Regions from separate parts of the Streptomyces sp. 17_S59 genome, predicted to be linked through region 1. Evidence: riboswitches for the same ligand, from Rfam matches in the RefSeq annotation. Region 1 holds a riboswitch; each other region holds the start of a gene.

Region 1 (5,018 bases):
CCGCGAGGAGCACACCCTTGCCCGCCGCGGGGCCGAGCGCCTGTGGCGGCAGCTGCACGAGCGCGACTACATCCACGCCCTCGGCGCGCTCACGGGCGGGCAGGCGGTGCAGATGGTCAAGGCCGGCCTCCAGGCGATCTACCTGTCCGGCTGGCAGGTCGCCGCCGACGCCAACCAGGCCGGGCACACCTACCCCGACCAGAGCCTCTATCCCGCCAACTCGGTGCCGCAGGTCGTGCGTCGCATCAACAACGCGCTGCTGCGGGCCGACCAGATCGCCACCGCCGAGGGCGCGGGTGACACCACCGACTGGCTGGCACCCATTGTCGCGGACGCCGAGGCGGGCTTCGGCGGCCCGCTCAACGCCTTCGAGCTGACCAAGGCGATGATCGCCGCGGGTGCGGCCGGCATCCACTACGAGGACCAGCTCGCCTCCGAGAAGAAGTGCGGCCACCTCGGCGGCAAGGTCCTCGTCCCCACCTCCCAGCACATCCGCACCCTCAACGCCGCCCGCCTCGCCGCCGACATCGCCGACGTGCCCACCCTCGTCGTCGCCCGTACGGACGCCCTGGCCGCCAACCTGCTGACCAGCGACGTGGACGAGACCGACGCGCAGTTCTGCACCGGGGAGCGCACGGCGGAGGGCTTCTACCAGGTGCGCAACGGCATGGCGCCCGTGATCGCCCGCGGCCTGGCCTACGCCCCGTACGCCGACCTCATCTGGGTGGAGACCGGCACCCCCGACCTGGCCCAGGCCCGCGAGTTCGCCGAGGCGCTCCACCACCGGTACCCCGGCAAGATGCTGGCCTACAACTGCTCGCCCTCCTTCAACTGGAAGGCCGCGCTGGACGACGACCAGATAGCCAAGTTCCAGCGGGAACTGGGCGCCATGGGCTACCGCTTCCAGTTCATCACCCTCGCCGGCTTCCACTCCCTCAACCACGGCATGTTCGACCTCGCCCGCGGCTACGCCGAGCACGGCATGACCGCCTACGTCGACCTCCAGGAGCGCGAGTTCGCCGCCCAGCAGCACGGCTTCACCGCCGTCAAGCACCAGCGGGAGGTCGGCACGGGCTACTTCGACCTCGTCTCCACCGCCGTCAACCCGGCCTCCTCGACCACCGCGCTGACCGGCTCCACCGAGGAGGAGCAGTTCCACTAGGAGCGCCCGCCCGCCTGGTTCACGTCCCTACGGAGGGCATCCGGCGTTCTTCACCACTGACGCCTACGCCCACCACCTCGTCCGGCAACGGCTTGGGGCCTGAGAGCCCGGCATGCCCTCAACCTGGGGGACGCAGCCGGTTCGCCACGGCGGGGCCGGACCGTCGTGGCGAACCGGGGCCGCCCGTGACGTGACTCGCGAAGGAGAGTTCCGTGCCCTGGCAGCCCAGTGCCCCGGACCCCGGGTCCCCCTGTCCGCCCCCGTCCGCTCACTGCGTCCTCCTCAAGCCCGGCGAGCTGTTCCTCGCAGCCCCGCCCGGGGTGAGCACCCGGGCGCACGTCCCCGACCTGGAACGGGTGGAGCAGCGCATCGGGATGGACGAGGTCGTCGAGGGGCTGCTGAGTGCTGCCCAGTGCCTCCGCCCCGGCGAGGACCTGTGTGACGCGGGTATGTGACCGACATATGAACAACCCTGTTCGAGAACGGGATTCTCCCTCTAGGGTGGCCGGTGCAGCCGGTTCGCCCCGTCCGCCAGGCGGGATGCGTCGCAAGAGGGAACCCGGTGGGAATCCGGGACTGCCCCGCAGCGGTGAGCGGGAACGACCGCCGTCATACGCACTGGGCCCGGGCGGGTCCGGGAAGCGACGGCCAGTAGGTGTCTGCCCCGGCAGACGTGCCCGCGAGTCCGAAGACCTGCCGCTGCCCGCGTGCGAGCGTTCGCGCGCGGCAATCCCGGTGACCTCGAGGGCGGGTCGGCGTACACGGCGGACGGGCACGCACGACGGTGGTGTCCCGGCCGGCCCGTCGTCCCTTCGCGCCCTCCTCGTGCACCGGGGTTCCGGAAGAAACTCGCGAAGGAGAGTTCCGTGACCAGCAAGTCCGCAGCCGCGGCAGCACGCGCCACCGTGCACGGCTACCCCCGCCAGGGCCAGGGCCGAGAGCTGAAGAAGGCGATCGAGGGCTACTGGAAGGGCCGCGTCACCGCCGACGCCCTCCGGGAGACGGCCGCCGCACTGCGCCGCACCAACTGGCGGCAGCTCGCCGACGCAGGCATCCACGAGGTGCCCACCGGCGACTTCTCGTACTACGACCACGTCCTGGACACCAGCGTCATGGTCGGCGCGATCCCCGCCCGGCACCGCGCGGCCGTCGAAGCCGACGCCCTGGACGGCTACTTCGCCATGGCCCGCGGCACCCAGGACGCGGCGCCGCTGGAGATGACCAAGTGGTTCGACACCAACTACCACTACCTGGTCCCGGAACTCGGCCCCGACACCGTCTTCACCACCGACTCCACCAAGCAGGTCGCCGAACTCGGGGAAGCCCTCGCCCTCGGCCTGGCCGCCCGCCCCGTCCTCGTCGGCCCGGTCACCTACCTCCTGCTGGCCAAGCCCGCGCCCGGCGTCGCCCCCGGCTTCGAGCCGCTGACCCTCCTCGACCGGCTCCTGCCCGTCTACGCGGAGGTGCTGGCCGACCTGCGGGCCGCCGGGGCCGAATGGGTCCAGCTCGACGAGCCCGCGCTGGTCCAGGACCGCACCCCGGCCGAGCTGAACGCCGCCGCCCGCGCCTACCGCGAGCTGGGCACCCTCGACGACCGCCCGAAACTGCTGGTCGCCTCCTACTTCGACCGCCTCGGCGAGGCCCTGCCCGTCCTGGCCAAGGCCCCCGTCGACGGCCTCGCCCTCGACTTCACCCGCTCCGCGGCCGCCAACCTCGACGACCTCGCGGCCGTCGGCGGGCTGCCCGGCAAGCGCCTGGTGGCCGGCGTGGTCAACGGGCGCAACGTGTGGATCAACGACTTCGAGAAGTCGCTGGCCACCCTGGGCACCCTCCTCGGCCTCGCCGACCGGGTCGACGTCGCCGCCTCCTGCTCCCTGCTGCACGTCCCCCTGGACGCCACGGCCGAGCGCGAGATCGACGGACAGATCGCCCGCTGGCTCTCCTTCGCCCGCCAGAAGGCCCACGAGGCCGTCACCCTCGCCAAGGGGCTCGCGCACGGCACCGGTGCCATCGCCGCCGAACTCGCCGCCAACCGCGCCGACCTCGCCTCCCGCGCGGGCTCGGCCATCACCCGGGACCCGGCGGTACGCGCCCGCACCTCCGCCGTCACCGACGCCGACGCACACCGCTCCCGGCCCTACGCCGAGCGCGCGGCGGCCCAGCGCGCCCACCTGGGGCTCCCGCCGCTGCCCACCACCACGATCGGCTCCTTCCCCCAGACGACCGAGCTGCGCACGGCGCGCGCCGACCTGCGCGCCGGACGCATCGGCACCCAGGCCTACGAGAAGCGCATCGAGGCGGAGATCGGCGAGGTCATCGCCTTCCAGGAGAAGACCGGCATCGACGTGCTGGTGCACGGCGAGCCCGAGCGCAACGACATGGTGCAGTACTTCGCCGAGCAGCTCGCCGGCTACCTGGCCACCCGGCACGGCTGGGTCCAGTCCTACGGCACCCGCTACGTCCGCCCGCCGATCCTCGCCGGCGACATCTCCCGCCCCGAGCCGATGACGGTCCGCTGGACCCGCTACGCCCAGTCGCTCACCGAGCGCCCGGTCAAGGGCATGCTCACCGGGCCCGTCACCATGCTCGCCTGGTCCTTCGTCCGCGACGACCAGCCGCTCGCCGATACCGCCCGGCAGGTGGCCCTCGCCCTGCGCGACGAGGTGAACGACCTGGAGGCCGCCGGGACACCGGTGATCCAGGTGGACGAGCCCGCCCTGCGCGAGACCCTCCCGCTGCGTGCCGCCGACCACGCGGCGTACCTCGCCTGGGCCACCGAGTCCTTCCGGCTCGCCACGAGCGGCGTCCGGCCGGACACCCAGATCCACACCCACATGTGCTACGCCGAGTTCGGCGACATCCTGACGGCCATCGACGACATCGACGCCGACGTCATCAGCCTGGAAGCCGCCCGCTCGCACATGCAGGTCACCGGCGAGCTGGCCACCGCCGGATACCCGCGCGAGGTCGGCCCCGGCGTCTACGACATCCACTCCCCGCGCGTCCCCACTGCCGCCGAGGCGGCGGACCTGCTGAGGAAGAGCCTGGCCGCGATCCCCGCCGACCGCTTGTGGGTCAACCCCGACTGCGGCCTGAAGACCCGCGGCTGGCCCGAGGTCCGCGCCTCCCTGGAGAACCTGGTGGCGGCGGCCCGTGCGGTGCGGAAGGAGCTGGACGGCACGGCCTCCTGACGCGTGGGCCCGGACCGGCGCTCCGGCGCCGGTCCGGGCCCCGGTCTGCGCCCGTGGCGCGGCAGCCGCCGAGGATGCACGCTGGAAGCGGAGGTCAGGCCAACACCGGAGGTGGTCTCCGGATGGATGTGAGCGCTGCGTCGGTGATCGCGGAGGTCTCCGACCACCCCCTCAGCAATCACGCCGTGCGCTGGGCGGCGGACGAGGCGGCCCTCCGGGGCATGCCCCTGCGGCTGGTGCACGTCCAGGCGGGGCCGGTGAGCACAGCCCCCGGCACGGCGCCCGGAAGCCGGGCCCACTCCTGGGCCACGCACCTCCACGCCCGGGGAGAAACCCTGCTGCGCGAAGCGCGCGACGAAGCCCTGCGCTGCCACCGGGAGCTGGACGTACGCACGGAACTGGCCTCCGGACGGCCGGCACGCGTGCTGCGCGAAGCGGCCGGGGCCGCGAGCCTCGTCGTGCTGGGCACGCCGCGGTATGCCGGAGCGTCCTCGTTGTTCGCTCCCCGGGACGAGGCCGACGCCTTGATCGGCCACGTTCCCTGCCCGGTCGTGCTCGTGCGGGAGCCTCCCTCCGGCGTGCCGGCCGATGCCCCGGTGGTGGTGGAAGCGGACGGCTCGCCATCGGCGGGCGCCGCCGTCGACCTGGCCTTCGAGGAGGCGTCC
Region 2 (5,018 bases), 2.4 Mb from region 1:
GTAGGCGAAGGCGCCGTAGAAGAACAGGCCCTCGATGCACGCGGCGAAGCAGATCAGGTTGAGCAGGAAGCGACGGCGGTCGGCCTTCGTCTGCAGGCTCTCCAGCTTCTCGACCTCGTTGATCCACTTGAAGCAGAACTGCGCCTTGTCGCGGATGGAGGGGATGTTCTCGACGGCCGCGAAGGCCGCCGCGCGCTCCTCCGGGTCGGGCAGGTAGGTGTCGAGCAGCGTCAGATAGAACTGGACGTGCACGGCCTCCTCGAACAGCTGCCGCGACAGGTAGAGGCGCGCCTCGGGCGAGTTGATGTGCTTGTACAGGGTCAGCACGAGGTTGTTCGCCACGATCGAGTCACCGGTGGCGAAGAAGGCCACCAGGCGGCCGATCATGTGCTGCTCACCCGGGGAGAGCTTCGCCAGGTCGGCGACGTCCGAGTGGAGGTCGACCTCCTCGACGGTCCAGGTGTTCTTGATCGCGTCGCGGTAGCGGTCGTAGAAGTCCGGGTACCGCATGGGGCGCAGGGTCAGCTCGAAGCCGGGGTCGAGCAGGTTCTTCTGGCGTTCGGCGGACATTACTGGCAGGCCTCGCAGGACTCGGGGTTCTCAAGGGAGCAGGCGATGGCGTCCGCGTCGGGCGCGGCCTGCTGCACCGGAATGGTGGCGGGGGCGGCGGCACCGCCGGACGCGGCGCGGGCGATCCGGGTGGCCGGGCGGGAGCGCAGGTAGTACGTCGTCTTGATGCCCTGCTTCCAGGCGTACGCGTACATCGAGCTGAGCTTGCCGATGGTCGGCGAGGCCATGAACAGGTTGAGCGACTGGCTCTGGTCCAGGTACGGCGTACGGGCCGCGGCCATGTCGATCAGGGCGCGCTGCGGGATCTCCCAGGCGGTGCGGTACAGGTCGCGCACGTCCTGCGGGATCCACTTCATGTCCTGGATCGAGCCGTTGGCCTCGGTCATGGCCTCGCGGGTGGCGCGGTCCCACACGCCGAGCTTCTTGAGGTCGTCCACCAGGTAGGTGTTGACCTGCAGGAACTCACCCGAGAGCGTCTCGCGCTTGAACAGGTTGGAGACCTGCGGCTCGATGCACTCGTACACGCCCGCGATGGAGGCGATGGTCGCCGTCGGGGCGATGGCGAGCAGCAGCGAGTTGCGCATGCCGACCTCGGCGATGCGGGCGCGCAGCGCCTCCCAGCGGTCCTCCCAGGCGGCGACGGCGTTGGGGTAGTGGTCCGGGTGCAGCACGCCGCGGGCGGTGCGGGTCGCGGACCAGGCCGGGTGCGGGCCGTGCCGCTCGGCGAGGTCGGCGGAGGCCTCGTACGCCGCGAGCATGATCCGCTCGGAGATCTTGGTGGACAGCTCCTTCGCCTCGGCCGAGTCGAAGGGCAGGCGCAGGCGGAAGAAGACGTCCTGCAGACCCATCAGGCCCAGGCCCACCGGGCGCCAGCGGCTGTTGGAGCTGCCGGCCTGCTCGGTCGGGTAGAAGTTGATGTCCACGACGCGGTCGAGGAAGGTGACGGCCGTACGGACCGTACGGTCGAGCTTCTCCCAGTCCAGCTCGCCGTCGGCACCGAGGTGCTGCGCGAGGTTGACCGAGCCCAGGTTGCAGACCGCGGTCTCGCCGTCGTCGGTGACCTCGAGGATCTCGGTGCAGAGGTTCGAGGAGTGGACGACCGCGCCCTTCTCGGCCGTCTGGTTGGCGGTGCGGTTGGCGGCGTCCTTGAAGGTCATCCAGCCGTTGCCGGTCTGCGCGAGGGTGCGCATCATCCGGGCGTACAGCACCCGCGCCGGGATGGTCTTGACGGCCTTGCCCTCGGCCTCGTACGTGCGGTACGCGGCGTCGAACTCGTCGCCGTAGAGGTCGACCAGGTCCGGGGTGTCGGCCGGGGAGAAGAGCGACCAGTCCGCGTCCGTCTCGACACGGCGCATGAACTCGTCCGGGATCCAGTGCGCGATGTTGAGGTTGTGGGTGCGGCGGGCCTCCTCACCGGTGTTGTCGCGGAGCTCCAGGAACTCCTCGATGTCGGCGTGCCAGGTCTCCAGGTAGACACAGGCGGCGCCCTTGCGGCGGCCGCCCTGGTTCACGGCGGCGACGGAGGCGTCGAGGGTGCGCAGGAACGGCACGATGCCGTTGGAGTGACCGTTGGTGCCCCGGATCAGCGAGCCGCGCGAGCGGATGCGCGAGTACGACAGCCCGATGCCGCCCGCGTGCTTCGACAGACGCGCCACCTGGTGGTAGCGGTCGTAGATCGAGTCCAGCTCGTCCAGCGGGGAGTCCAGCAGGTAGCAGGACGACATCTGCGGGTGACGGGTGCCGGAGTTGAAGAGCGTGGGGGAGGAGGGCAGGTACGAGAGGGTGCTCGTCAGCCGGTACAGCTCCGCGACGTCCTCCAGGGCCCGCTCCGAGTGGTCCTCGGCGAGGCCGCAGGCGACGCGCAGCAGGAAGTGCTGCGGGGTCTCGATCACGTCGCGGTGGATCGGGTGGCGCAGCAGGTAGCGGCTGTGCAGGGTGCGCAGGCCGAAGTAGCCGAAGCGGTCGTCGGCGCCGTCGATCAGGGCCTGGTCGACCAGGGCGTCGAGGCGCTCGGCGTGGGTGGCCACGAACGCGGCGGTCTCGTCCGCGATGAGGCCCTCGCGGTGGCCGACGGCGACCGAGGCGGAGAAGGACGTCGCACCCTGGCCGGCCGCCTCCTCGGCGATGGCGCGGGTGAGCAGACGGGCGGCGAGCTTGGAGTACTCGGGCTCCTCGGCGATCAGGCCGGCGGCCGCCTCGGTGGCGAGGGAGCGCAGCTCCGCCTCGTCCGCAGCCGCGCTGCGGCCGCGCAGGGCGGCGGCGGCGACCTTGCCCGGGTCGGTGGCGGGCAGATCGGCGGTGAGGTCGGTCAGGGCGCGCAGCAGCGCGGTCCCGGGGCCGTCGGTCGCTTCCGTGTTCGCTGAGACGGGACCTGAGAATGGATCCGCGGGCGCGATGGTCACGGTGGGGCTCTCCCTCGCTCGGTCGGGTGGGCCGCTCGGGAGTGCTCGACGGTCGCATACGGGCATGCCTGTCTCCTGGGTGTGCCAGGGCATGCCTCGTAGGCGTCCGCCGGCCCAACCCGCGAGGCCCGGACGAATTCAACGCCCATGGCCGAGCCGGGGCAGGCTCGGGTGGTGGGCGCGCTGTCCGCAGGTCGTCGGACTTCAGGTGCACTGGGTATATGCGCACACATACACCGTTGCGGGACAGTTCCGGATTTCCACCGGATTCCCCTGCGACGACAGCGGAGACGAGCATACATCTAGTGCTGGGCTCCGGAGGCACCCCCACATGTTGTGTCGGGCCGTCATGAAGCGGTTGCGGAATGTGCTATCGGGGTGCTGCGGTGGGGTGTTGGGGGCGGCGCGCCGCGGGGCCTGGGAGGGGGCGTGAGGGGCCCTGGGAGGGGGGCTCGGGCGACGGGTCCGGGAGGGGTGTCCCGGGGCCGCGAGGAGGTCGCTGCGGCGTTCTCCCGACGCCTCCGTGATCGGCCCGGGGAGCGCCGAACGCCGGACGGACTGGATCATTCCAGCCTGTCCGGCGTTCCGGGACGAACGGTATTTGTCTGACGACATTTCTCTGGACGAAGCCCCCGGCTCGGGGAGCGGGTGCGGGCTGCGCCCCTCAGTGCGCCGCGGGCGCCCCCGCCGTGGCCGGGGGAAGCTCCGGCTCGACGCCCGGGTCGCCCGCGTCGGCCGTGTAGTCCGACGGCTTCGTCTGGTCCACGCCGTCCGGCGCGCCCACCGCCTTGAGGACAAAAGTCATGATCACGACTACGAGGACATTGAACACAAAAGCCGTAAGTCCGATGTAGCCCTTCTCCCCGATCAGCGGGATCACGTTCGTGTTGCCGAAGTGGTCCTGCGTCGCGCTCGGCGTCTCGTACGCCCGCCATGTGCCGTACGCCATGCCCGCCACCCAGCCGGCCAGCAGCGCCCAGCGGTGGAACCAGCGGGTGAAGAGGCCGCCGACCAGGGCAGGGACGGTCTGGAGGATCCAGATGCCGCCGAGCAGCTGGAAGTTGATGGCGACCGTTTTGTCCATGGTGAGGACGAAGGCCAGCGCGCCCACCTTCACCAGCAGCGACGCCAGCTTGGAGACCTTCGCCTCGTGCTCCGGCGAGGCGTCCGGCCTGATGAAGTCCTTGTAGATGTTGCGCGTGAAGAGATTCGCCGCTGCAATCGACATGATCGCCGCCGGGACCAGCGCCCCGATGCCGATCGCGGCGAAGGCCACGCCCGTGAACCAGTCGGGGAACATGTCCTCGAACAGCTGGGGGATCGCCAGCTGGCCGTTCTTGACCTTCACCCCGGCCGCGATGGCCATGAACCCCAGCATCGCCAGGAGCCCCAGCATCAGGGAGTACAGCGGCAGGATGGTGGTGTTGCGCCGGATGACGTTGCGGCCCTTGCTGGAGAGGACGGCCGTCACCGAGTGCGGATAGAGGAAGAGCGCCATCGCCGAGCCGAGCGCGAGCGACGCGTACGCCCACTGCGCCTGCGGGCCGGTGGCCAGGGAGCCGCGGGGCTTGCCGGTGGCGGGGTTCTTGGCGGAGAGGGCCTCGCCCGCCTTCGCGAAGATGTGGTCGAAGCCGCCGAGCCTGATCGGGATGTAGATGATCGCCACGATGATGACGATGTAGATCAGGGCGTCCTTCACGAATGCGATCAGTGCGGGGGCGCGCAGGCCGGACGAGTAGGTGTAGGCCGCGAGCACGCCGAAGGCGATGAGCAGGGGCAGGTCCTTCACGAACCAGTTCGCGTCCGCCCCGCCGCCGACGCCCATCACATCGAGCACCGCCTGGATGCCGACCAATTGCAGCGCTATGTACGGCATGGTCGCGAGGATGCCGGTCAGCGCGAGCGCGAGCGACAGCCCCCGGGAGCCGAAGCGGCCCCGGACGAAGTCGGACGAGGTGACGTACCCGTGCCGGTGGGACACCGACCACAGGCGGGGCAGGAAGGTGAAGACCAGCGGGTAGCACAGGATCGTGTACGGCACGGCGA
Region 3 (5,018 bases), 780 kb from region 1:
GTTCGAGCTGTCCCGCATCCACGCGGGGGCGCTGCCGCTGAACCCGGCCCGGATCTCGGCGTACGACCTGGTGGACGACGCCCTGGCCGGGGTCGGCCCGCTGGCCCGCGAGCGCGGCGTCCGGCTGACGGGCGACGGCGTCGACGCGGTACCGGTCGAGGCGGACGGCGGGGAGATGACGCGAGTGCTGGGCAATCTGCTGGTCAACGCGGTGCGCCGGACGCCGGCCGACGGGACGGTGACGGTGGCCGCGCGGCAGGAGGAGGACACGGTCGTCCTCTCCGTCACGGACGGCTGCGGCGGCATCCCGGAGGAGGACCTTCCGCGGGTGTTCGACACGGGGTGGCGGGGGTCGGAGGCGCGGACGCGGACGGGGGGTGCGGGGTTGGGGCTGGCGATTGTGCGCGGGATCGTGGAGGCGCATGGGGGTGCGGTGTCGGTGCGGAACGTTGGGGGCGGGTGCCGCTTCGAGGTGGTGCTGCCGCTGGAGTTTTCCCCGATCCCGCCCTTTCCCGAACCAGGGGGCAATTTCAGCCCCTCCGGCGTTTGAGGAGCGGGGGTCCGGGGGCGGAGCCCCCGCCCTGCGGCGGAGCCGCATATCGGAAGCTGCGGGAAGGGGCGGGGTGGGGGAAAGACCCCCCACCCAAAGGGTGGTCACCCCCCAACCCGCTGACGTGATCACGCGTCGTGCGCCACGATGCACCCACCCCTCCGGCCGCGCGGAGCGGGAACCGCCGAAGCGAACGGGATGGCCCATGCCCGACGACGACACCGCCGACCCACTGCGCAGGATCGCCGCAACGATCGACCGGGAGCGGGACCCCTCGTCGCGTACGTGCCTCACCTGCGGCGGCCCGTCCCCCGTCGTCGTCAGCGAGGAGTCCGCGGGCAACAAGCTCCCCGTCATCAGCGTGCGCAAGGAGTGCGCGACCCGCGGCTGCGCCCGGCCCTAACGCACGGCCCTAGCGGCGGGCAGAGGCACGCACCGCCCAGCGGTCCTCGACCTTGGCGATGCGCCAGTAGGCGAGCGCGGCCGCCCACACCACCACGAACAGCCCGACGATGACGAACCCGACGTTGTCGAGGTCGAGTCCGGCGATCCAGCCGGTCACCGGATCCGTCAGGTCCATCTTCTCGTGCAGGACCCCGACCAGCTCGATCGTGCCGATGAGGAAGGCCACGGCGATGGACAGGCCGGTGATGGTGAGGTTGTAGTAGACCTTGCGGACGGGGTTGGAGAACGCCCACTGGTAGGCGAAGTTCATGAACGTGCCGTCGAGCGTGTCGAACAGGCTCATTCCGGCGGCGAACAGCAGCGGCAGGCACAGGACCGCGTACCAGGGCAGGCCGGCCGCGGCCCCGCTGCCCGCCATCACCATCAGCGTGACCTCGGTCGCGGTGTCGAAGCCGAGGCCGAAGAGGAAGCCGAGCGGGTACATCTGCCCGGGCCGGGAGACGGACCGGGTGAGCCGGCCGAGGATGCGGTTCATGAAGCCCCGCGAGTCCAGGTGCTCCTCCAGCTCCGCCTCGTCGAAGCGGCCCTGGCGCATCGCGCGGAAGACCCGCAGAATGCCAGCGAGGGCGACGAGGTTGAGGGCGGCGATGAGGTAGAGGAAGCCGCCGGAGACGGTGGTGCCGACCACGCCGAGGGTCTGGTGGGTGGTGGACTCCTCGTCCATCAGCGTCCCGGCCAGCCGGGTGCCGCCGGCCACCAGCAGCGTCAGGAGGACGACGACGCTGGAGTGCCCGAGGGCGAACCAGAAGCCGACCGACACCGGGCGCTTGCCGTCGGCCATCAGCTTGCGGGTGGTGTTGTCGATCGCGGCGATGTGGTCGGCGTCGAAGGCGTGCCGCATGCCGAGGGTGTAGGCCGTGACGCCGAGGCCGACACCGAAGACCTTGGAGTCGACGGTGTAGTGGTGGGGGACGACGAGCAGGAAGAGCACGCCGAAGGCGACGACGTGCAGGGCGGCTACGACGGCCAGCAGGCCGGCGGTCCGTATCGTGTCCTGGCGCTGCCAGCGGAAGGCGGGCAGCGCGGAGGGCTCAGTTCCGGCAGAACTGCCGGTGGTGGGGGTGGGGGTGGGCAGGGTCATTCGGGGTCACGCTCCAGCACCTCGTGGATGTTCTGTGAGATGCCGTGGCCGGTCTCCTGGCTTACGGGTACACACGCGACCGTCCCGCCTTCCCGGCAGCCGGACGGCGCCAGTGGCTCCGCGCGCCCGTGGGTGGGGCACGCGGCCGGGACGGTAACTCCCCGGTCACAGTGGCGAGGGCCGCTCCGGAATAGGACCACGAGGGTCCGCACCGGTCTTCCCGATCACCACGGCCGGGCCACCTTAACGTCCCGGCCCGCCGCCGGGGGAAAAGAGTGGCAAGTGCCACTTCTTCGCAGGAAGCCGTCCGTGCACGTCAGGAGGGGCCGGTCGGGGCGCCGAGGCGCTCGCCGCCGAAGCCGCGCTCGCCGTCGGACGCCTCCCGCCACCACCGCTCCAGGGCGGCCTGGTCCATGGTGTGCCAGTCGGGCGTCGCCAGGACCTGCGCCCGGCCGAGCCGGCGCGCGAGCCGGACCAGGGCCCGGCCGCTCGGGGTGCGTTCGGCGTCGTACGCCTGCACCGCCTCCGCCCAGGTGCCGGCGGACCGCAGGACGCGTTCCAGGACCGTGGCGTCCTGCAGCGCCTTGGCGGCGCCGCTGCCGGTGTGGGGGCGGGCCACGGCGGCCGCGTCCCCGGCGAGCACGATGCGGCCCTCGCCGTAGTGCGGCACGGCCAGGTCGTACAGGGGCTGGACGGCGGCCGTGGACCGGGGCGTGCAGGCGACGAAGTCCCGCCAGTAGGGCGGGAAGCAGCGTTCGGTCACGGCGGCCCGGTGGGCCAGCAGGTCGTCGGTGACCCTGCCCGGCGGCAGGCTCGTCGGGTCGCGGAGGGCCGCTGCGGTGCCGGGCGGCGCGGAGGTGTACAGCACCCAGTTGGCGGAGACGCCCGTGCCGCCCGGGCCGGGGATGCGGTAGACGATCATGTGGCCGCCGGGGAAGGCGATGTTCGCGGCCTCGCCCTCGGGCCAGGCGGAGCGCGGCTCCGGCAGCGCCTCGGCGGGCACGGTGCCGCGCCAGGCCGGGTAGCCGGCGTAGGCGGGCGCGGTGGCGCTCGTGGCCGCCCGTACCACCGAGCGGTAGCCGTCCGCGCCGACGACCAGGTCGCAGCGGTCCGTCGTCCCGTCGGCGAGGCACAGCGTGACCCCGTCCGGCTCGGGCAGGACCCGTTCGACGGCCGCGCCCTGGCGGTACTCGACCGACGCGGGGATGCGTGCGCGTAACTCCTGCCACAGAGCGCCCCAGTTGTAGGAGCGGAAGGGGAACGGCACGGCTCCCAGCCGTCGTCCGGCGCGCTCCTCGCCGTCGCGGGTGATCCAGGTGCGCCGGGTGAGGGGCACCCATGGCATGGCGGCGTCGGCATATCCGGCCGCCTCCAGCTCGGCGTAGCGGTCGTTGTGGATCGCGAGGCCGACGCCCCGGTCCTGGAGCGCGCCGGCCGCCCGCTCGTAGACCACGACCTCGTCCGCTCCGGCGCGGGTCGCGGCGAGTGCGGCGGCACAGCCCGCGATGCTGCCGCCCACGACGGCGATGCGTCCTCTGCGTCTTCCGGGCATCTCTCTTCCCTTCTTCCACTGGTTCTCCGGTTCCCAGATCTTGACGGTTCGTCGGGCTCACCACCAGTGTTCGCGACACCGCGCAGGTGATGGACGTGCCGGGCGGGCCGGTGTACGAGTGCAGTGGACGACGAGAGGGGCTGCGCCAATGACAGGCACTGCAGGCAGAGGGCACCGGTCCGGCGGGCCGGGGGCGGCGGACCCGAACGTGGGGTTCGTGCGCCGCATCGGGCTGTTCCAGGCCACCGCCATCAACATGAGCCAGATGTGCGGCATCGGCCCCTTCGTCACCATCCCGCTGATGGTGGCCGCCTTCGGCGGGCCGCAGGCGGTCATCGGCTTCGTCGCGGGGGCGGTCCTGGCGCTGGCCGACGGGCTGATCTGGGCGGAGCTGGGGGCGTCGCTGCCGGGTGCGGGCGGCAGCTATGTGTATCTGCGGCAGGCGTTCCAGTACCGCACGGGGAAGCTGATGCCGTTCCTGTTCGTCTGGACGTCGATGCTGTTCATCCCACTCGCGGTGGCCACCGGGGTGATCGGCTTCGTCCAGTACCTCGGCTATCTGTGGCCGGACATGACGCAGACGCAGGGCGATCTGACGGGGCTGGCCCTCATCGCGCTCGTCATCGCGCTGCTGTGGCGCCGGGTGGAGAACATCGCACGGATCACGGCGGTGCTGTGGGGCGTGATGCTCGCCTCCGTCGCCCTGGTCATCGTCGCGGCCTTCACGCACTTCAGCCCCGACCTGGCCTTCACCTACCCGGCGCACGCCTTCGAGCTGACGTCCAATCAGTTCTGGATCGGCTTCGCCGCGGGCCTGACCATCGGCATCTACGACTACGGTGGCTACAACACCGCCGCCTACATGGGTGCCGAGATCAAGGATCCCGGGCGCACCCTGCCGCGCGCCATCGTCTACTCCATCCTCGGCATCATGGCCATCTACCTGCTGCTCCAGGTCGGCACACTGGGCGTGGTCGACTGGCAGGAGATGCTCGATCCCCGCTCCACGGCCTCCTCCTCCGTCGCCTCCGCCGTGCTGGAGAAGACCTGGGGAAAGGGGGCCGCGGACGTGGTCACGGTGCTGATCCTCGTCACCGCCTTCGCCTCGGTCTTCACCGGTCTCCTCGGCGGCTCGCGCATCCCCTACGACGCCGCCCGGGAGAAGGTCTTCTTCCGCCCGTTCGGCACTCTGCACCCCCGCCACCGCTTCCCGGTGCTGCCCCTGGTCACGATGGGAGTCATTGGCTGCGCAGGCTATCTGATCGGCCGTCATACGGATCTGGCGACGCTCATCCAGCTGCTGACGAGCGTGATGGTGCTCGTGCAGGCGCTGGCCCAGATCGCGGCCGTGACGGTGCTGCGGCGGCGGC

The links. Region 1 has a riboswitch for cobalamin ahead of metE (5-methyltetrahydropteroyltriglutamate--homocysteine S-methyltransferase). Riboswitches for the same ligand answer to the same signal wherever they lie in the genome.
Region 2: linked by a shared signal. The riboswitch ahead of AC1Z4A_RS21570 (ribonucleoside-diphosphate reductase subunit alpha) and the one ahead of metE (5-methyltetrahydropteroyltriglutamate--homocysteine S-methyltransferase) in region 1 are both predicted to bind cobalamin.
Region 3: linked by a shared signal. The riboswitch ahead of nicT (Nickel transporter NicT) and the one ahead of metE (5-methyltetrahydropteroyltriglutamate--homocysteine S-methyltransferase) in region 1 are both predicted to bind cobalamin.

Annotation. Positions count from the first base shown of each region.
Region 1 is NZ_JBXOWD010000001.1:7,131,529-7,136,546, forward strand. It holds gene aceA (isocitrate lyase) at 1-1,162, shown strand, start outside; gene AC1Z4A_RS32045 (hypothetical protein) at 1,375-1,617, shown strand; cobalamin riboswitch at 1,715-1,857, shown strand; gene metE (5-methyltetrahydropteroyltriglutamate--homocysteine S-methyltransferase) at 2,029-4,353, shown strand; gene AC1Z4A_RS32055 (universal stress protein) at 4,476-5,018, shown strand, end outside.
Region 2 is NZ_JBXOWD010000001.1:4,734,834-4,739,851, forward strand. It holds gene AC1Z4A_RS21565 (ribonucleotide-diphosphate reductase subunit beta) at 1-570, opposite strand, end outside; gene AC1Z4A_RS21570 (ribonucleoside-diphosphate reductase subunit alpha) at 570-2,972, opposite strand; cobalamin riboswitch at 3,144-3,283, opposite strand; gene mctP (monocarboxylate uptake permease MctP) at 3,637-5,018, opposite strand, start outside.
Region 3 is NZ_JBXOWD010000001.1:6,354,617-6,359,634, reverse strand. It holds gene AC1Z4A_RS28780 (sensor histidine kinase) at 1-550, shown strand, start outside; gene AC1Z4A_RS28775 (hypothetical protein) at 756-953, shown strand; gene nicT (Nickel transporter NicT) at 963-2,096, opposite strand; cobalamin riboswitch at 2,126-2,343, opposite strand; gene AC1Z4A_RS28765 (FAD-dependent monooxygenase) at 2,413-3,648, opposite strand; gene AC1Z4A_RS28760 (APC family permease) at 3,797-5,018, shown strand, end outside.